DNA from 3 places in the Streptomyces sp. HUAS MS02 genome. Region 2 is predicted to be linked to each of the others. Evidence: riboswitches for the same ligand, from Rfam matches in the RefSeq annotation. Region 2 holds a riboswitch; each other region holds the start of a gene.
What was found. A riboswitch is a leader RNA that binds a small molecule or an ion and turns the genes downstream of it on or off. The one in region 2 is predicted to bind cyclic di-AMP.
Positions count from the first base shown of each region.

Region 1: linked by a shared signal. The riboswitch ahead of ACZ9QC_RS04780 (M23 family metallopeptidase) and the one ahead of ACZ9QC_RS22260 (M23 family metallopeptidase) in region 2 are both predicted to bind cyclic di-AMP.
Region 3: linked by a shared signal. The riboswitch ahead of ACZ9QC_RS36335 (C40 family peptidase) and the one ahead of ACZ9QC_RS22260 (M23 family metallopeptidase) in region 2 are both predicted to bind cyclic di-AMP.

Region 1 covers NZ_CM146747.1:1,129,034-1,135,498, forward strand. Annotated here, with positions in the region: gene ACZ9QC_RS04780 (M23 family metallopeptidase) at 74-1,096, opposite strand; cyclic di-AMP (ydaO/yuaA leader) riboswitch at 1,101-1,259, opposite strand; gene ACZ9QC_RS04785 (alpha-galactosidase) at 1,562-3,637, opposite strand; gene ACZ9QC_RS04790 (tyrosine-protein phosphatase) at 3,894-4,691, shown strand; gene ACZ9QC_RS04795 (DUF6126 family protein) at 4,748-4,870, opposite strand; gene ACZ9QC_RS04800 (helix-turn-helix domain-containing protein) at 4,867-5,496, opposite strand; gene ACZ9QC_RS04805 (aspartate aminotransferase family protein) at 5,605-6,465, opposite strand, start outside.
Region 2 covers NZ_CM146747.1:5,180,648-5,187,112, forward strand. Annotated here, with positions in the region: gene ACZ9QC_RS22255 (PP2C family protein-serine/threonine phosphatase) at 1-1,038, shown strand, start outside; cyclic di-AMP (ydaO/yuaA leader) riboswitch at 1,348-1,510, shown strand; gene ACZ9QC_RS22260 (M23 family metallopeptidase) at 1,521-2,582, shown strand; gene ACZ9QC_RS22265 (aldo/keto reductase) at 2,712-3,656, shown strand; gene ACZ9QC_RS22270 (PrsW family intramembrane metalloprotease) at 3,849-5,207, opposite strand; gene trmB (tRNA (guanosine(46)-N7)-methyltransferase TrmB) at 5,285-6,160, opposite strand.
Region 3 covers NZ_CM146747.1:8,400,991-8,407,455, forward strand. Annotated here, with positions in the region: gene bioB (biotin synthase BioB) at 1-366, opposite strand, end outside; gene ACZ9QC_RS36310 (8-amino-7-oxononanoate synthase) at 562-1,692, shown strand; gene ACZ9QC_RS36315 (DUF397 domain-containing protein) at 1,750-1,974, opposite strand; gene ACZ9QC_RS36320 (helix-turn-helix domain-containing protein) at 1,984-2,844, opposite strand; gene ACZ9QC_RS36325 (ATP-binding protein) at 3,092-3,550, shown strand; gene ACZ9QC_RS36330 (DUF6328 family protein) at 3,522-4,142, opposite strand; gene ACZ9QC_RS36335 (C40 family peptidase) at 4,217-4,690, opposite strand; cyclic di-AMP (ydaO/yuaA leader) riboswitch at 4,694-4,864, opposite strand; partial or broken gene ACZ9QC_RS36340 (helix-turn-helix domain-containing protein) at 5,331-6,071, shown strand; gene ACZ9QC_RS36345 (hypothetical protein) at 6,165-6,465, opposite strand, start outside.

The DNA of each region.
Region 1 (6,465 bases), 4.1 Mb from region 2:
TCCTCGAACCTGTGACGCCGAAGGCCGGACCCCGGTCATGGGGTCCGGCCTTCGGCGGGTGCGGCGGCGTGGATCAGATGCTGACGCCCTTCGAGCGGAGGTACGCCAGCGGGTCGATGTCCGAGCCGTAGTTGGGGCTGGTGCGCATCTCGAAGTGGAGGTGCGGTCCGGTGACGTTGCCGGTCGCGCCCGAGAGGCCGATCTGCTGGCCGCCGCTCACCGACTGGCCGGCGGAGACGGAGATCGAGGACAGGTGGGCGTACTGGGCGTAGTAGCCGTCGGCGAGCTTGATGACGACCTGGTTGCCGTACGCGCCGCCCCAGCCGGCCGAGACGACGGTGCCCGCGCCCACGGCCTTGAGGCTGGTCCCGGTCGGGGCCACGAAGTCGACGCCCGTGTGGTAGCCGCTGGACCACATGCTGCCGGCGGTCTTGTACGCGGTACCGACGGTCGCGCTGAGGATGGGCCGGCTGAAGCCGGAGGCGTTGGACGACGACTGGCCGCTGCCCGTGGAGGTCGACGCCTGGGTGTCCTTCGACTCCTGCTTCGCCGTACCCGAGGACTTCGAGGACTTCGAGGACTCTGCGGGCTTCGAGGACTCTGCGGGCTTCGAGGACTGCGACAGCTGCGGCTTGGACGACGAGCGCGACGTCTCGCTCGACGCGGCCCGCTCACCGATGGTCAGCTTCAGCCCCGGGTGGATGAGCGAGGGGTCGGAGCCGACCGCCTCACGGTTGTCCGAGTACAGCCGCTTCCAGCCGCCCTCGACGTCCTGCTCGTCCGCGATCTTCGCGAGGTAGTCGCCGACCTTGACCGAGTAGGTCTTGGGAGCCGCCTTCTTGGTGGTGGCCCTCTCCGCCTGCGCGGCCTTCTCGGCCTGCTCGATCCGTGCGCCCGCCTCGGCGGCGGCCTTCTCGGCGGCGATCGTGGTCGCCTTCTCGGAAACACCGGAGACGGTGGTGCTCGGGGTCGCGGCGTGGGCGCCTGCGGCTCCGATCAACGGCAGCGCGAGCGCCGCGCCACCGGTCCCGGCGGCGGCGATCGAGCGGGTGAAGCGCTGGGACTTCGGACGGCGGTGCTTACCCTTCGCGGGCATGACGAATTCCTCTCCGGCGCCTGCGAGGTGAGCTGTCGGGTGCGGACTGGAGATGTCCGGCCGTGCTTGCGCACGGCTTTACCCCTAGCCGTTCCGGAGACCGGAACAGGCGGTGATTCCTGTGGGTCCCCCGCTCCTGCCGTGGATCGGGTCGGTACGAGGCTCCGGTCGGCGGCAGGATTGGGCGTCCGTCCGGATTGACGCCGAACGTAAGCGACTTGTGCCCACAGAGACAACTATTGGGACTTCCTGTGCGTCTTCCTACCTGATCCTTACTTCAATTCACCATCACGCTCCGTAAAAGACCGGTCTAGCCCGTATTCCAACCTCCCTGGAAATCAGCGCGAATTACGTGGACATGACGGCGACGGAACGTCACGAATATGACGCTGCTCACGCACCTACGGCCCAGTAGGCTTTATTCCAGGGCTTGTTGGAATTACGGCATCATTTCGGACAGATAGCTCAAGTGCGACGCAGGCGGATAACCTTCGCATCGAAGTCGCCGCGCAACCCCGTCGGCAATCCGTGGTGCGCCAGCACGGCACCTCGGTACGTTTCGCCCGTTTCGCGGCACTCGTACGTCGCCGCCGGGTCCAGCCCGCGCAGCCGGAGAGGGGCGAGCGGCTCTCCGTAGTGCTGGGCCTGGAGCAGCGCGAGGACGACCACCTCGTCACCGTGGACGTACTCCACGGCGCTCAGCCCTCCCCTCGGCGGCCGCAGCCGGTACAGGTCGCCCCGCTGCACGACCGGCCGGATCTCCTTGTACAGCTCCACCCACTCCCGGGCCTCGGCCAGCTCCTCCTCGCTCCACTCGGTGAGGTCGCCGCCCACGCCGAGCACACCCGCCATCGCGCTGACGAACCGGAACCGCAGCGAGCTGACCCGCCCGTTGAGCTGGTTGTTCGGGCTGTCGGTGACCCACGCGGCCATGCTCCGGGCCGGATGGATCTGGCTGAAGCCGTGCTGGATGGCGAGCCGGTCGAGCGGGTCGGTGTTGTCGGAGGTCCACACCTGGTCCGTCCGCGACATGACCCCGAGGTCGATCCGGCCGCCGCCACCCGAGCACGACTCGAACGCGACCCCCGGATGCGCGGCCCGCAGTCGGTCCAGCAGGGCGTAGAAGGCGTGCACGTGCTCCACCCACAGCTTTTGCGGATAGGGCTCGCCGGGCCAGCCGGCGTCGGTGAAGCAGCGGTTGAAGTCCCACTTCACATAGTCGATCGGGGCGCTGGACAGGAGGGTGTCGAGCCGTTCCCAGAGGTATTCCTGGACGTCCTCGCGCGCGAGATTGAGTACGAGTTGATTGCGCAGTTCCGTCCGCTTTCGCCCCGGTTGGAACTGTGCCCATTCGGGGTGCGCCCGGTACAGCTCACTGTCCGGGTTGACCATTTCCGGCTCGACCCAGATGCCGAACTGCATCCCGAGGGCGTGCACCTGCTCGGCGAGCGGCTTGAGGCCCTTCGGGAAACGATCCGGATTGGGGGTCCAGTCGCCGAGGCCGGCCCGGTCGCTGGTCCGCGCCCCGAACCAGCCGTCGTCCACGACGAACAACTCGACCCCGATCGCGGCGGCCCGCCGTGCGAGCGCCCCCTGCTGTTCCTCGGAGATGTCGAACTCCGTGGCCTCCCAGGAATTGAAGAGCACCGGCCGGTCCCGGTCCGCGTCCGGGATGACATACGCCCGCTGGTACGCGTGCCAGGCGCGGCTCGCCCCGCCGTAGCCGCCGTCGCTCCACAGGCCGGCGAAGACGGGCGTGGTGAACGTCCCGCCCGTCTCCAGCAGCAGCAGTCCGGACTCGTCGTGGCCGGCGCCGCCGGTGATCTGCACACGGGCGTCCGGGAGCTGGGCCACCGCGATCCGCCAGGAACCCGACCAGCCCAGGGCGCAGCCGTAGACCTCGCCGCGCTCCTCGCTGGCGTCGGTGTCCAGGGCGACCCAGGGCAGGTGCTGGTGTCCGGTGTGTCCGCGCCGGCTGCCGATGACCTTCTCGCCGTAGGTGAGGTCGGCGCGCACGAGCCGGGACTCGGCCGCCCACCGCCCGTGCAGCTGGGAGAGGCGCCAGGTGTCCTCCTCGCGCCGAGGCAGCGTCCAGGTCGCCGAGTCGGCCCGCAGCAGCTCCGCAGCAGGGCCCTCGTTGACGAGGGTCACCCAGCGCTCGACCACGTCGTCGCGCATCCGGTAGTGCAGGGTGATCCGCAGTCCGTCGTCGGTGAAGCGCAGCCGCAGCTCGTCGCCGTCGGCCTCGTACTCCTGGAAGGTCCACTCGGTGCCGCGCCGCTTGTCCGTGCGCACGGAGAGCGCGGGGCGGGTGAAGCGAGGTCCGCCCTCGACGGGGTACTCCTCGTGTCCGTCGACCGGGGCCTCGAAGGGCCAGTACGGCAACCGCTGCCGTGCGGCCAACTCCTCGGCGTCCGCGAGGGCGATCCGGGGACCCCAGTGCAGGTGCAGCAACTCGTCGTTCTCGGTGAGCCGCAGGGCATAGCTGCTCCCAGGTCCGCTGAGAAGCCAGGTCCGGCCGTCAGTTCCGATGTCCAACATCAAGTCCCCACAGATTCGAACAGGTGCGATCGGGTTCCGACATCATCGCAGGTCGCCGACGGCGCTCGACGGCGCCTGTGGACAACCGCCGTGACGTCGGCGCAGCGGCCTGTGGACAGCTGCTCGGGGCTCCCGCGCCCGGCTGTGGACAACTCATTGGCGTACGCACCCGTGTCGTATCGTCGAGTGCGCGCCTCGATGCCGAGTGCGCGGCCGTCGGCGCACCGCGCGGACGGCCGGATGGGAGGGAGCCCCAGTGACGCAGCAGATCCCGTCGACCGAGCCCGAGCTGACCGGAGTGCGTAATTTCCGCGACGTGGGTGGCCTGCCGACCGTGGACGGCCGTCGGGTGCGTCACGGGGTGCTGTTCCGCAGCGGCCACCTGGCGCACGCGACCGACGAGGACGCCGCGTTCCTGGCCTCCCTGGGCCTGCACACGATCTTCGACTTCCGCAACGCGGCCGACCAGAAGCTGGAGGGCCCGGACGTCGAGCTGCCCGGCGTCCTCAATGTGAACCTGCCGCTGAGCGACCCGGCGGACGGCGCCGAGTTCTGGAGGATGGTCCGCGACGGCGACCTCGACCAGCTGCGGGAGCTGCTGGACGACGGCAAGGCGGCCGGCCGGATGATCGCCTCCTACCGGCGGATCATCAAGGACCGCACGGCCGAGCACTCCCGGGTGCTGCACGCGCTGGCCGAGGACAGCGTGCCCGCGCTGATGCACTGCGCGGCGGGCAAGGACCGCGCGGGCCTCTCCGTCGCCATCACGCTGCTCGCCCTCGGTGTGGAACGCGAGGCCATCGTCGCCGACTACCTGGAGTCGAACGCCAAGCACCGCCGCTACAAGGTGCACCGCAGCAGCAGCGCGGCGAGCGCCTACTCCCCGGAGGTCATGGAGCTGCTGAGCCCGCTCTTCGACGCCCGCGCCGAGTATCTCCAGGAGGCCTTCGACACCGTCGAGGAGACCTGGGGGGACGTGGACACGTATCTGGAGCAGGGCCTGAAGGTCACCCCGAAAACCCGGGAGCGCCTGCGCGAGCGCCTGCTCGACTAGGGCCTGTTGCGAAAGGGGCGTCGCTCGCACCAGGACCGCCCGACCGGGACCTGTCGCTACTGGTTGGCGCCCACCTCGAACAGCAGATAGATGAAGGCCGCGAAGACATGGCCGACCGCGATGTAGATGATGAGCCGCACCCACAGGGCGCGGGGGAACTTCTCTTCCAGGTCGCTCATGGCGTCTCTCCGATGGTCGGCCCGAGGCACAGCGCGGCGGTCGGGCTCTGCAGAAGGGTGTGGACGAACAGGAGGTCGGCGCCGTCGTGGTCGGCGGCGGCGATGCGGTGCGGGGTCAACGAGTCGAAGTGCGCGCTGTCCCCCGGCTCCAGCAGATGCGCGGTGTCCCCGAGGCGCAGCCGCAGCCGCCCCTTGAGGACGTACAGCCACTCCTCGCCGGGATGCACCCGCACGATGTCGCCCTGCGAGCCGTGCGGCACATGGACGCGCAGCGCCTGCATCCCGCGCCCGGACGCGCCCGCCTGCCAGTACGTCCAGCCACCGGCCCGGGTGGGCTCCATGTCGGACGCCCGCACCACGGCGTCCCGTTCGGCGACGGTCTCGCCGAGCAGTTCGGAGACGGTCGTACCGTAGACGCGGGCCAGCGCGAGCAGCATCGGCAGCGAGGGCTGGCGCTGTCCGGTCTCCAGCCGGGAGAGGTGGGCGGGTGACAGCCCGGCGGCGCGGGCGGCGGCCTCCAGGGTGAGGGCGGCCCGGCGGCGCAGGCCCCGCAGCTGCGGGGCGACGGCGGGCAGTTCCGTGTCGACCGGGGGCTCGGGAGGGTGCGTACCCTCGGAGGGGCTCATGCCCTCCATTCAGCCGCAGCTTTGCCTCAGCGGCAAATTTATTGCCTCAGAGGCAAACCCTGCGGGACCGCACCCCCGACCGCCCCAGCGGTTCAGCGATTCACCGGTTCAGCGGTTGGCGACCGCCTGCTTCACCAGTGTCCTGCCGAAGTCCCACATCAGTCCGCCCCCGTTGTGCGCGTCGTCCATCACCTCCGTGAAGGCCGCGACGAACCGGTCCACCTCCCGTTCCCCGATGATCAGCGGTGGGATCAGCTTGATCACCTCCAGGTGGTCGCCCGAGACCTGGGTGAGAATGCGGTGCCGTCGCAGCAGCGGCACGACGACCATCTGGGCGAAGAGACCCTTGCGGGCCGCCTGGAGCATGGTCCAGCGGCCGCGCAGCTTGAGCGAGCTGGGCCTGCCGAACTCGATGCCGATCATCAGACCGCGACCGCGTACGTCGCTGAGCAGTTCGTACTTGTCGACCAGGGCCGTGAGCCTGCTCTTCAGCAGTTCCCCGGTGGCCCGGGCGTGGGCCACGATCCGCTCGTTCTCCATGACCGAGAGGACGGCGAGCCCGGCGGCCATGGCCTGGGCGTTGGAGCCGAAGCTCGCGGAGTGGACGAGGACCCGGTCCATCGACGAGTAGACCTTCTTGAAGATCCAGTCCTTGCCGAGGGTCGCGCCGACGGGGACATAGCCGCCGGAGAGCGCCTTGGCCACACAGACCAGGTCCGGTTCGACGCCGTCCTCGTGCTGATAGGCGTAGAAGTCCCCGGTGCGGCCGAGCCCGGTCTGCACCTCGTCGACGATCAGCAGCGCCTTGTGCCGGTGCAGCAGTTCCTGGGCGGCGCGCAGATAGCCGGGCGGCGCCTCGTACACACCCTTGCCCTGGATGGGCTCGACGACGAGGGCGGCGACGTCGCCCTTGCGCACCTCCCTCTCCAGCGCGTCGAGATCACCGAGCGGTACGGCCGTGTCGGGGAG
Region 2 (6,465 bases):
CTGATCGCCGTCGGCCTCTTCTACGACCACTTCACGCCGCGCGAGTTCACCGCGGTCCCCTTCTTCACCGCCGCGCCCCTGGTGGCGGCCCCGCTCTTCTCGCTGCGCGGCACGGTGGTCATCGGCGCTGCGTCGGTGGTCGGCATCACCGTCGTACGGCTCTACTACGACGACGCCGGCCCCGAGGACGCGATCACCGAGATCGTCACGGTGACCACCGTCGCCGTACTGGCCGTACTGATCAACCGCCTCGCACGCCGCAGCGACGCCCGGCTCGCCACCGCCCGGGAGATCGCCGAGGCGGCGCAGCGGGCCGTGCTTCCGGTGCCGCAGGAGCGGATCGGCGGGCTGGAGATCGCCGCCCGGTACGAGGCCGCGCAGGCCGGGGCGTCGATCGGCGGCGATCTGTACGCGGTGCAGGACTCGCCCCACGGCGTACGGCTCTTCGTCGGCGACGTACGCGGCAAGGGGCTGGGGGCGGTGTCCGCGGTGGCGGTGCTGATCGGGGCGTTCCGGGAGGCGGCCGAGCAGGAGGCGACGCTCGAAGCGGTGGCCCAGCGGCTGGAACGGGCGCTGGCCCGGGAGGGGACGCGGCGGGAGGCCGCGCGGAGGGACGAGGCGGTGGAGTACGAGGGGTTCGTGACGGCCGTGCTCGCGGAGTTCCCGCACGGCGCGGGCCGCGCCCGGATCGTCAACCGGGGCCACCCCTCGCCCCTGCTGCTGCACGCCGACGGCACGATGTGCACCCTGGACGCCCCGCGGCCCGCGCTGCCGCTCGGCATGGACGACCTGGGCGCCTGGCCGGACCGCGCGGAGGAGACCGGGTTCCCGCCCGGGGCCACGCTGCTCTTCTACACCGACGGCCTGTCCGAGGCGCGCGACGCGCACGGTGTCTTCTACGACCCGGCCGCGCGCCTCTCGGGCCGTGTCTTCACCGCACCGGGCGCCCTGCTGACGACGCTCGCGGAGGAGGTGCGCCGGCACACGGGCGACCGCACCACGGACGACATGGCCCTCCTGGCGATCCGCCGCCCGTGAAATCTGGTCGTCCGATGTTCGTGAGGTGTGGTCGTCCGACGTCCGTAGGTGTGGTCGTCCGGCGTTCGCGGGGTGGAGATGTCACCGAGCGTGGCCGCTCCACCGTTCTCCGTATAACAACTGACGTCACGTCAGAGCAACTGTTACTCGCGAGTCAAGGTCAACTCGCCCGTTTTCGGCCCCTCATGACCCGTAAAGTCCTGCGCGAAGAGCGGAACGATCATTCGGAACAGCTTGGAATGGAGTACTCGCGTCTATTAACGTTCGATAACGCAGCGCGGTCGTCCCAGCCGTCACAAGAGACGGCTCCGTGCTCACGCGCCGAATCCCGCAAGGGAACCGGGGAACCACCAACCCTGGGGTGAATCGCACGGAAACCGCCGTGGCAGTACGCACGACCGGTTTACGCGCGTAGGAGACCTTCCTGCTCCGAACCCGTCAGCTAACCCGGTAGGCGAGAAGGAAGGAAGGAGTACGCCCACGTGGCGTCGAACCGGTCCGCGACCGAAGCCCCGTTCGTGCCGGCCCAACGTGACGGCGAGAGCCAGACGTTCGGCTACGGCAGCTACAACAGTGACAACGAGGGCCCCTGGCAGGAGTGGAATCCCAGTGAGGATTCGCTTCGTCCCGTTCGCGGTCGGCACCGCGTCGCCAAGAAGACCGGCGTACTCGCCCGTAACGGTCTGGCCCGCAGCTCCACGGTCCTCGGCGTCGGTGTCATAGCCGCCGTCAGCGGTGCCGGGATGGCGAGCGCGCAATCCGGCAAGGCCCCCGTCTCCATATCGATGCCCGACATGCCGAACGTCGGCTCGGTCTTCGAGGACGAGGCCGACGAGCCGGAGCCCCAGGGTTCCACCTCCCCCCTCAGCAACGCGGGGCTGATCGCCGCCGACACCGAGCAGGGCACCGCGGACGCCGGTGAGGCGCTGCGCGCCCGCATCATGGCGCAGGCCGAGTCCCAGCAGGACGCCTTCGACAAGGCCGCCGCCGAGGCCGCGCAGACCGCCGCCGCGGAGCAGGCCGCCGAGCAGGCCGCCAAGGAGAAGAAGGAAGCCGAGGCCAAGGAGGCCGCCGCCAAGAAGAAGGCGGAGGAGGAGGCCGCGGCGAAGAAGGAAGCCGAGCGTCTCGCCGCCCTGGCCAAGCAGTTCACGCTGCCCACCTCCTCGTACACCCTCACCTCCAGCTTCGGTCAGGCCGGCCCGTACTGGTCCTCCGGCTACCACACCGGCCTCGACTTCGCGGCCCCCACCGGCACCCTGATCAAGGCCGTAGGCAGCGGCACCATCACGCAGGCCGGCTACGAGGGCTCCTACGGCTACAAGACCGTCCTCACCCTCGATGACGGCACCGAGATCTGGTACGCCCACCAGTCCTCCATCGGCGTGAGCGTCGGCCAGAAGGTCGCCACCGGCGACGTCATCGGCCGCGTCGGCGCCACCGGCAACGTCACGGGCGCCCACCTCCACATGGAGGTCCACCCCGGCGGCTCCACCACCGGCATCGACCCGGCGGCCTGGCTCCGCAGCAAGGGCCTCAACCCGTAACGGCCGACAGCACCAACCCCGGACAGCGACGCCGCGTGGGCCCATGTGCCCACGCGGCGTTCGTCGATGGGGAAACGATGGGGAAGTCGGTGAGGAATGTGGGCGTCCGGTCCGGTCGTTGAGTAGGACATGACTTCTCTTCGCAAGCTGGGCACATCCGGCATCGAGGTCTTCCCGCTCGCCCTCGGCGGCAACGTCTTCGGCTGGACCGCGGACGAGGCGGGGTCCTTCGCCGTCCTCGACGCGTACGCGGCTGCGGGGGGCAACTTCGTCGACACCGCCGACTCCTACTCGGCCTGGGCCGAGGGCAACGAGGGCGGTGAGTCCGAGCGGATCATCGGCAAGTGGGTCAAGAGTCGCGGCAACCGCGACGACGTGGTCATCGCGACCAAGGTGAGCCAGCACCCCGAGTACCAGGGGATGACGGCGGCCAACATCAAGGCCGCCGCCGACGCGTCCCTGGCCCGCCTCGGCACGGACCACATCGACCTCTACTACACCCACTTCGACAGGCCCGAGGTCCCCGTCGAGGAGATCATCACCGCCCTCGACGACCTGGTGAAGGCCGGCAAGGTCCGCGCGATAGCCGCGTCCAACATCACTCCCGAACGGCTGAAGGCATCCCTGGACTTCTCGGCCGCCGAGGGCCTGGCGCGCTATGTGGCGCTGCAGCCCCACTACAACCTGGTCTCCCGGGACACCTACGAGGGCGCCCTCCAGTCCCTCGCCGTCGACTCCGGCCTCTCCGCCGTCCCGTACTTCGCCCTCGCCAAGGGCTTCCTCACGGGCAAGTACCGCCCCGGCACGACGGTCGACAGCCCCCGGGCGGCAGGCGCCGGCGCCTACCTCGACACCCCGGCCGGCCCGCGCGTCCTCGCGGCCCTGGACGACATCGCCACGTCCCGAGGCGCGGCCCACGCCACGGTCGCCCTGGCCTGGCTGTCCGCCCAGCCGACCGTCACGGCCCCCATCGCCTCCGCCCGCTCCCTGGACCAACTCCCCGCCCTCCTGGCCGTAGCGGACCTCACCCTCACCCCCGAAGAACTGAACCAACTGACGGAGGCTTCGGCGTAGTCAGGCGAAGGCAGAGCCGAGGGGCGAAGCGGGAGGCGGCTCGGCCGTGGCGCCGGGAGGTTGGCAGCTGTCCTGTTCTGCGCCACCGGGGGCCGCAGACGGAAACGCGTCCCGCCCGGAGCTCCGGCCCCGCAGCCGATCCAGGCCCGAGCCCTGATCGAGGCCCCCACCCGCTCTCAGCCCAGCAACGCGCTAGTACCGGTAGGGGTTGTACGCGGGGTACGCCGTCACCCCATATGCCCCATACGCCCCACACCCCACAGGCTGCCCGTACGTCCCGTACGCCCCGCACTCATGGCCGTACCCGTACCCATGGCCGTACCCGTACTTCGCCCCCACCTCCCGCCCCGCGTACCCCATGGCCGGCCGAGCCAGCTCCCGCCTGCGCCACAGCTCGAACAGCAACTCCCGCTCCCGCAGCGCGAAGTCACCCCCGGCCCGCCCCCGCAACCCTCGATACCGGTGGAAGGCCAGCTTCGTCGCGTACACCTCGTACTCCGCGATCGACCGGGCCCCCGCCTTCCCGAAGTGGTGCGCCGCGTACTCCCGCGCCACCCGCCGCCCCCGCATCGACCCCAGCACATACGGCTCGACCGGCGTCAGCCACCCCGCGGCCGCATACGTCGGCAACGCCTCCCGCACGGTCCGCAGCTCCCGCTGCCGGGCCCAGATCACCCACCACGTCAGCAGCCCGAACGCCGGCACCATGAACCCGGCGTACACGGCGAAGAACCCGTACTCCCCGAACGTCGCCGACCCGTTCCAGACCGAGTGCATCCCCATGGCGAGCAGCAGCCCGCCCGCCGGTACGAGCACCCGCCGCGCCCGCTGCCTCTCCGCGGAGTACGCCGCCACCCCGAACCCGATCCCCGTCAGCACGGTGAACAGGGGATGCGCGAACGGCGACATGATCACCCGTACGAAGAACGTGGCCGCGGTGACCGACGCGAGACCGCTTCCCCCGCTGAGCTGGTCCGTCCCGAACGCGGTCCCCAGGTACAGGATGTTCTCGGTGAAGGCGAACCCCGTCGCGGTGAACCCCGCGATCACCACCCCGTCCACGACCCCGGTGAAGTCCCGTCTCCTGAACAGGAACACGAGTAAGACGGCGGCGGCCTTGGCGGTCTCCTCGACGACGGGAGCTATGACGGTGGCGCCCAGGGTGTCGGCGTGCGAGGGATCGGCCGTGGCCGTCGCTATCCACCGCGTCGCGAAGCTGTTCGCCACGATGGCTATCAGCGCCGCCGCGCACGCCCCCCAGGCGAACGCGAACACCAGGTTCCGCCAGGGCCCGGGCTCCACCCGGTCCAGCCACCGGAACGCCGCCATCAGCAGAGGTACGGGCAGCACCGCGAGCCCGAGCCCGACGAGGAACCCCTCCGTGCCGGTCTGTTCCCGGACGAGCGCGAGGATGACGAGCCCGGAGACCGCGAGCAGTGCTATCAGCGCCCCGTATCTGACGCTCTTCCGTTGCCACCAGCGAGTGGGCCTGAACGCGTACCCACCGGTGGAGCCGCTGGGGTGCGTCGGGTAGGGGGAACTGGTGGCCATTGCATTGACCCTAACGAGGGACGGGCGCCGCCCGCGACGGCGCGTGGTACGCCCCGCCGGGCGGTGAAGGCAAGTCGTCAGGCGCCTGTGGGGGGCAGTTCGGACTGCTGCTTCTGCTCCTGGTCCTGCTTCCGCTTCGGATTCCGCTCCTGCTCACGCTGCTGTACGCGGCGGAAGAGCAGATCGTTCACCACATGACCCTTGTCCAGTCCCTGCCCCTCGAAACGGGTCAGCGGCCGGAAGCCGGGACGTGGCGCGAACCCGCCGTCGGCCCGGGTGTTCTCGAAATCGGGGTGGGCGGTGAGTACTTCCAGCATCTGCTCGGCGTACGGCTCCCAGTCCGTCGCGCAGTGCACGATCGCCCCCGGCCTGAGCCGGGACGCGACGAGGGTGAGGAATTCCGGTTGGATGAGGCGCCGCTTGTGGTGCCGCTTCTTGGGCCAGGGGTCGGGGAAGTAGACCCGCAGCCCGTCCAGCGAGCCGGGCGGGAGCATCTCGCGCAGCAGGATGATCGCGTCGCCGTTGGCGACCCGGACGTTGGACAGACCACTCTGGTCCGCGAGGTTCAGCAGGTTGCCCTGGCCCGGTGTGTGCACATCCACGGCGAGGACATTGGTCTCGGGGTCGGCGGCGGCCATCTGCGCGGTCGCCTCGCCCATGCCGAAGCCGATCTCCAGGACGACGGGCCGGTCGTTCCCGAACAGCTCGACGAGATCCAGGGACCGTCCGTCGATGTCGAGCCCCCACTTGGGCCACAGCCGCTGCAGGGCGTCCGCCTGCCCGGCGGTGACCCGGCTCCGCCGCGGCTGGAAACTCCGGATCCGCCGCTCGAAGTGCGACCCGGCGGGATCCGCCTTGGGCCCGTCGGGGAAACGGGGCTGCCCCTTGGCACGGTTATGCCGAAGGGGGGCACCGGTGGTGCGGGGCTCGGGAGAATCGACGGAGTCAGACACAGTGCCCCAATTTTACGGCGCCCGCGAGCCTCCCCGAGGCTCCCAGGGCCACGCAGCGCTTGCGGCGGGGCCGAAGGCCGACGGGGGGCGAGACCGGACGCCGACCCGAGGCCGAAGCCGAAGGCCGACAAGGGTGCTGGAGCACTCAGCTCAGGAAGCCCGAGGGCCGAAGGCGCAGCGCTCTCTGCGGATCGCCGGCGACAGTGGGCGGCCCGTGTGCCTGGGCCGGCCGGGGCGAGCGGGCGGCAGCGCTACTGGGTTGGCCGGGGCGAGCGGGCGCCGGCGTTCCTGAGGCTGGCCGGGTT
Region 3 (6,465 bases), 3.2 Mb from region 2:
CACGTCCCGGTCGGTCGGGCCGCGCCCGGAGGCCACCAGACAGACCCGCTTGGCGCCCCCGGCGAGCCCGGCCGCGGCGGCCTCGGAGGCCTCGTGCGGCTTGAGCCAGGTGTACTTGAGGATGCCGGCCGTCGAGCCGAGCCGCTGCGAGCAGTAGGAACAGTCCTCGGGGCACAGGCCCGACTTGAGGTTCACCAGGTAGTTCAGTTTCACCCGGCGCCCGAACCAGTGCCGGCGTACCTTCCCGGCCGCGGCCACCACGTCCAACAGCTCGTCGTCGGAGGTGCCGAGAACGGCGAGCGCCTCGGCACGGCTCAGCGGCTCTCGCCGGAGCCCCTTGTCCACCAGCGTGTTCAGCAGGTCCATGAGAGCCGATCCTGTCCTACGGGACCGCTCCCGGCCAAGGAGGCTTCGGACAACAGAGTGGGATCGACGTGTGGGTATTGCCACATCGTGGGCGGCTGGTCCGGCCGTTAGTGTCTGTGCACTGCCTACAAAAGCCCCCGCCGAGCCGTCCACGACGGCCCGGCGCTGCGGGCCGCACATCAAACCGGAGGACCAATGGCGTTCGGCTGGATCGACGAGCAGGCCTCGGCGCGCCGCCGGGCCGGGCTGGTGCGGACCCTGCGCCCCCGCCCCGCCGACTCGCCGCTCCTCGATCTCGCGAGCAACGACTACCTGGGTCTGGCCCGGCACCCCGAGATCACCGAGGGCGCCGCGGAGGCCGCGCGCCGCTGGGGCGCCGGCGCCACCGGCTCCCGGCTCGTCACCGGCACCACCGAGCTGCACGGTGAGCTGGAGCGGGAACTCGCCGACTTCTGCGGTTTCGAGGCCGCCCTCGTCTTCTCCTCCGGTTACGCGGCCAACCTCGCCGCCGTCACCGCGCTCGCCCCGCACGGCTCGCTGATCGTCTCGGACGCGGGCAACCACGCCTCCCTCATCGACGGCTGCCGGTTGGCCCGGGGCACCACCCAGGTCGTGGCCCACGCCGACCCGGAGGCGGTCCGCAAGGCGCTCGCCACCGGCGGCGGGGCGCCTGCCGTCGCCGTCTCCGACACGGTGTTCTCCGTGGACGGCGACGCCGCCCCGCTGACCGGACTGGCCGCTGCCTGCCGTGAGTTCGGCGCCGGGCTCGTGGTGGACGACGCGCACGGCCTCGGTGTCCTCGGCGACGGCGGCCGGGGCGCGCCGTACGCGGCGGGGCTCGCGGGCGCCCCCGACGTGGTCGTGACGGTCACGCTGTCGAAGTCGCTGGGCAGCCAGGGCGGTGCGGTGCTCGGCCCCGCGAAGGTCATCGACCACCTGGTCAACGCGGCCCGGACGTTCATCTTCGACACGGGCCTCGCCCCCGCGGCGACCGGAGCGGCGCTCGCCGCGCTCCGGCTGCTGCGCCGTGAGCCCGAGCGCGCCGCGCGGGCCCGCGAGGTGGCCCGGGAGCTGCACACACGGCTGACGGCGTCGGGCCATGAAGCGGTGCGGCCCGACGCCGCCGTGGTCTCCGTACGCGCGCCGTCGCCGGATCAGGCGGTGCGGTGGGCGGCGGACTGCCGTGCGGCGGGTCTCGCCGTCGGCTGTTTCCGTCCACCGTCCGTACCGGACGGCGTTTCGCGGCTGCGGCTGACCGCCCGCGCGGATCTCACGCGGGAGCAGATCGACCGAGCCGTGGGGATCATCGGCGATACGCGGCCGTGAGTCGGCGTCAGGGCCGAGCGTCGCCGTAAGCGGAAGTGCGCACGCCGTCGGCGGTGGTCACCGAAGCGTGGTGATGAATCCCTCCCAGGCGTCGGGGTCGAACAGCAGGGCGGGCCCCGCCGTGTTCTTCGAATCGCGTACGGCCACCAGGCCGGCCCAGCGGCCGGACGTGGGACGGGCCGTCTCCACGCAGTTGTTCATCCCCGTGCTGCGACTGCTGCGCAGCCATCGCACTCCGTGCAGTTCGGTACTGGTGGGTACGTTCCGAGGCAGTGCGGACATGGTGCCTCCTTACGCGCCGGCGGCTAACCCGGCGATGTAATCCAACGAGTCCTCGGGCGAAAGGGCGTGGATCTGAAGGGCGTTGAAGGCCTCGACATACGCCTTGAGGTCTTCTTTCCGTTCGAGGTAGAGGCTACTCGTCAAGTGGTCGAGAACAACCACGTCCAGATCAGATGTGCTCCGAAATGAGAAAATTACGAAAGGGCCCGTGACGCCGATGTGCGCCCCGGCAGTGAACGGCAGCACCTGCAGTCGCACCTGAGGCAGCCGGGCCGCCTCGACCAGCCGGCCCAGTTGCCGGGCCATGATCTCGGGACCGCCCACCTCACGTCGGAGAACGCCCTCGTCGAGCACGGCGCTCAGCTTCAGCGGCGGGTTCGCGCGCAGCACTTCCTGCCGCGCGAGCCGCACCTCCACGAGCGCGTCGAGTTTGTCGTCTTCCAGCCCCTCCACCGCGGCCCGGGTCACCGCCCGCGCGTACTCGGGAATCTGCAGCAGTCCGGGCACCACGGAGGTCTCCAGCGTCCGCATCCCCCCGGCCTGCGACTCCAGGCTGATGAAGTCCCGGTACGTCGGCGGCAGTACGCCCCGGTACGCGTGCCACCAGTTGTGCCGCCCGCCGCCGTCCTCGGAGCCCGCCAGCGCCAGGAGCAGCTCCCGCAGTTCGGCGTCGCGGACCCCGTACGCGTCCAGGAGCTTGCGTACGTCCGCGGGCTTCACCCCGCTCGCGCCCGTCTCGATCCGGCTCACCTTGGACTGGTGCCAGCCCACGCGGTGGGCCGCCTCGATGCTGGTGAGCGCGGAACGGGTGCGCAGGACACGCAACTCGGCACCGAGCTTGCGGCGGCGCACCGCCGGACCGTACTGCATGGGATTCTCCTTCCGCCCGGCGTGCGAAGTCGGGGTGACGACAGAGGATGGACGAAACCCCCACCGAAATACGGTCGGCCGTCGGATAGTTCACCGCTTCGAGCGACAGATATATGCATATCTTGGTGGATCGTGCCCGTGACAGCCCAGGTAGTGGCAGTCTGGCGCGAAGCACCAGTCCGGGACCGTAGTCGAACCATCCGCTCCCTGTCGGACATCCGGTCCCGTGGGAAAGGGACGCCTCGCCATGGCAGATCACCTGGAAGCATCCGTCACTCTGCCGAGCGATCCCGCCTCGGTGTCCGCCGCCCGGAACTACGTCGCCGGCGTGCTCGCCGAATGGGGTCTGCCGGGCGACACCGACATCGCGGACACCGTGCGCCTGATCGTGTCCGAGCTCGCCACCAACGCCGTCCAGCACACCCTCGGTCAGTCGCCCACCTTCACCGTGGACATGGCCCTCGACCGGGACGAGCAGCTGCGCATCGGCGTCACCGACAGCCATCCACGCTTTCCGAAACGGCTCCCGGCCGCCGTCCAGCAGGACAACGGCCGGGGCATGGTCATCATCCGCTGGCTGACCGCCGAGTGCGGGGGCAGGCTCAGCGTCAGACCCACCCGGGAGGGCGGCAAGACGGTGGCGATCGAACTGCCCTGGACGGTCCCGGCCCAGCCGGTCAGCGCGGGCGGTCCGCAGGAGACGTGACGGCGTCCCAGTTCGTGTCTTCCGTGTCCGCGTTCGTGTCCGGGCCCTGAGGCGTCCTCGATGACGGTGCGGGCGCGGGGGGACGTGCGGGCGTGGTCGGAGTCGAGCCGTAGCGGTCGGAGACACGGCCCACCAGCTTCGGGAGGACGGCCCACAGGCTCAGGCACACGAGGAGGGTGCCGGCCCCGGCGGCGATCCCGGCAGTCCGGCCGAGCGTCACGTCCACGACGAGCAGGACGGATCCGGTGAAGGCCGGCATCAGCACGATCAGGCCCGCGGTGGCCAGCCTCGACGAGACCTGGACGATGACGGGCTTGGCGTTCTGCTGGAAGAGCGAGCGGTGCAGGGCGGCCGGGGCGGTGAAGAGCGTCGCCGCGAGGACCGAGAGCAGCAGGGTGATGACGTACGTGGCGCGCTGGACGGAGTCCAGGTCCGGAAAGCGCGGGGTGAAGGCCAGCGTCAGCAGGAAGGCGAAGAGGATCTGCACCCCGGTCTGGGTGACGCGCAGTTCCTGCAGCAGTTCGGAGAAATTGCGGTCGGCGCGTTCGAGTGGGGTCTCGTTGCGTGCGGGGCGGGTGCGTTCGTCGGCCATGGTCGAACGGGTATCCAAAACCGCCGGTCGCACGCCCGTGGGGGCGGCGGAGCTCCCCGCCGCCCCCACGTGGGTCAGCGGACCCGGCCGTACCAGACGTTCTTCGTCCAGAGCTTCTGCAGCCGGACGACGTCACCCGTCTTCGGCGAGTGCCAGATCTTTCCCTTCCCCGCGTAGATACCGACGTGATAGACGTTCGAGCCCGAGTGGAAGAAGACGAGGTCTCCGAGCTTGCGGCTGCTCGCGGAGATGTGCTTCGTCTTGTTGTACTGCTGCTGAGCAGTACGGGGCAGCTTCTTGCCCGCCTTCTTGAACGAGTAGAGCGTCAGCCCTGAGCAGTCGAACCTGCTCGGGCCCGTGGCGCCGTACTTGTAAGGGGAGCCCTTCTTGGAAGCCGCGACCTTGAGTGCCTTCGACGCCACCGTGGCGGCCTCGGCGTCGGCTGCGACGCCCGGGACCACGATGCTGCCGCTGACAGCGGCGATGGTCAGAGCCGAGGCCGTGCCGGCCCGGGTCAACAGCGACGGGACACGATTCAGCGCAGTCATGCGCAACCCTTCGTCAGCCGCCTGTGAAGGATGACCTGTCGGATTCGGGCTGGCGAAGTTGCCCGGCCGCTGACGCGGCTTCACCCCAAGGGCTGCTCGGCGCGGTCATGGCTTGACCGTTCCGGCGACCCGTCGTGCTTGGGTCCTCCACTCCTGCCGATGCACTTCTGTCGACCGGTCATCCGGGCGGCGGCAGGACTCGGCGTCCACCCGGATCGCCCCGCCGCTGCGGCGGGGGCTTGTCGTCAGGAAGGGATCTTGACGCACTGAAGTCCGAAAATCCCAACGGAACCGTGGATTTGTGGTCTTACTCACCACTCGCCCGTTCGGGTGGACAGACCCTTTTCGGCTGTTGTGTCCAGGCGGTCGAGGAGGTCCGCACCAGCACCGGAATGGTGCATTCCGGCCCGGTACCAGGCGTGTTGCGCAACTTGACAGGTCCTCACGACGTATGGGCCGATGGGTCGATCGCAGTAGGCCGTCCGGACGGCGCGAAACCTGGACCGGACGCTCCGTCAGTAGTACGGCGAGCGCCCCGGGATCGGTTCAGACGCTCTGGTGCTCTGTCCACATTGGTTCGCCGGGTTGGTGGGCGGGGCGGACGGATGTGCGGTATGTCCGATCCGAGTGCTGGGGTGCGGTGGCTGAGCCTGTCCGCGTGCGCAGGTTGACCGACCAGGAGGGGCAGAAGCTGCAGCAGATCGTGTGCCGGGGCAGCAGCAGTTCGGTGCGCTTCCGACACGCGATGATGCAACTGACGTCCGCCGGCGGGAACCGGTTCCCGGTGATCGCCCAGCTGGTGCAGGCCGACGAGGACACCGTGCGCGATGCGATCCATCGGTTCAACGAGATCGGCCTGGCCTGCCTGGACCCTCGGTGGGCGGGAGGCCGTCCCCTCCTGCTGCACCGCACCCACGGAGTCCGGTACTTCCACGGCTGCTATTCGGTCGGCGACGACACGCTCTGGGGCATCAACCGCCGGAAGAAGGGTGCCGCGAACACTGGCAGCGCTCAGGTCGATCCGGGCCGCCCGACCGGACGGCGCCCCATCCACGTCTTCTTGGACAACCTGTCCGCCCACAAGGGTGAGACGGTCCGCCGCTGGGCGAGGAAGAACCGCGTCCAGCTGTTCTTCACGCCGACCGCGTCCTGGGTCAAGCCGATCGAGGCGCACTTCGGGCCGCTGCGGCAGTTCACCCGAAGCGGAAAGTCTGGGAGGCCACGCTCCGCCGGATTCCACCCCGCCTTGGGAAGATGGGAAGACCAGCCCTCGCCATCCGGCGAGCATTCCGAAGGTGTCCTCGTCCGGAAGGGACTCCTCCTTGGCACTCCGCCGGCAACCCTGCCGAGTGATCGTCCCGATCAGGTGCGGTCACAGTAGTGAGGGCCACTGGCAACGGGGTTCACTCACGTGCGGGGCCGGACCTGTGGCGGACCCGGCCCCGCACTCGTGCCGTATGTGCACAGCGGCTGGTCAGGCCGCCCACACCCCCGAGTTCGCCGTGGTCGAGCCGAAGTCGAAGTAGAAGCGGGTGCCGTCCCGGACGTCCGTCGCGACCACGGTCCACTGGCCGGCCGGAGCGGTCTTGAAGGACGACTGGCAGGACGTGCCGCCCGAGCTCGGCAGGAAGCACACCGCGATGCTGGTCGTGGTGTTGGGCTTGATGTTGATGTCGTTGCAGTTGCTGGTGGCCGTGAGGTACGGACCGCCCTGCGGGTACCAGCGGTTGCCGGCGGGCTTGGAGTAGGACTTCGCGCTGCCGTAGCAAGACAGC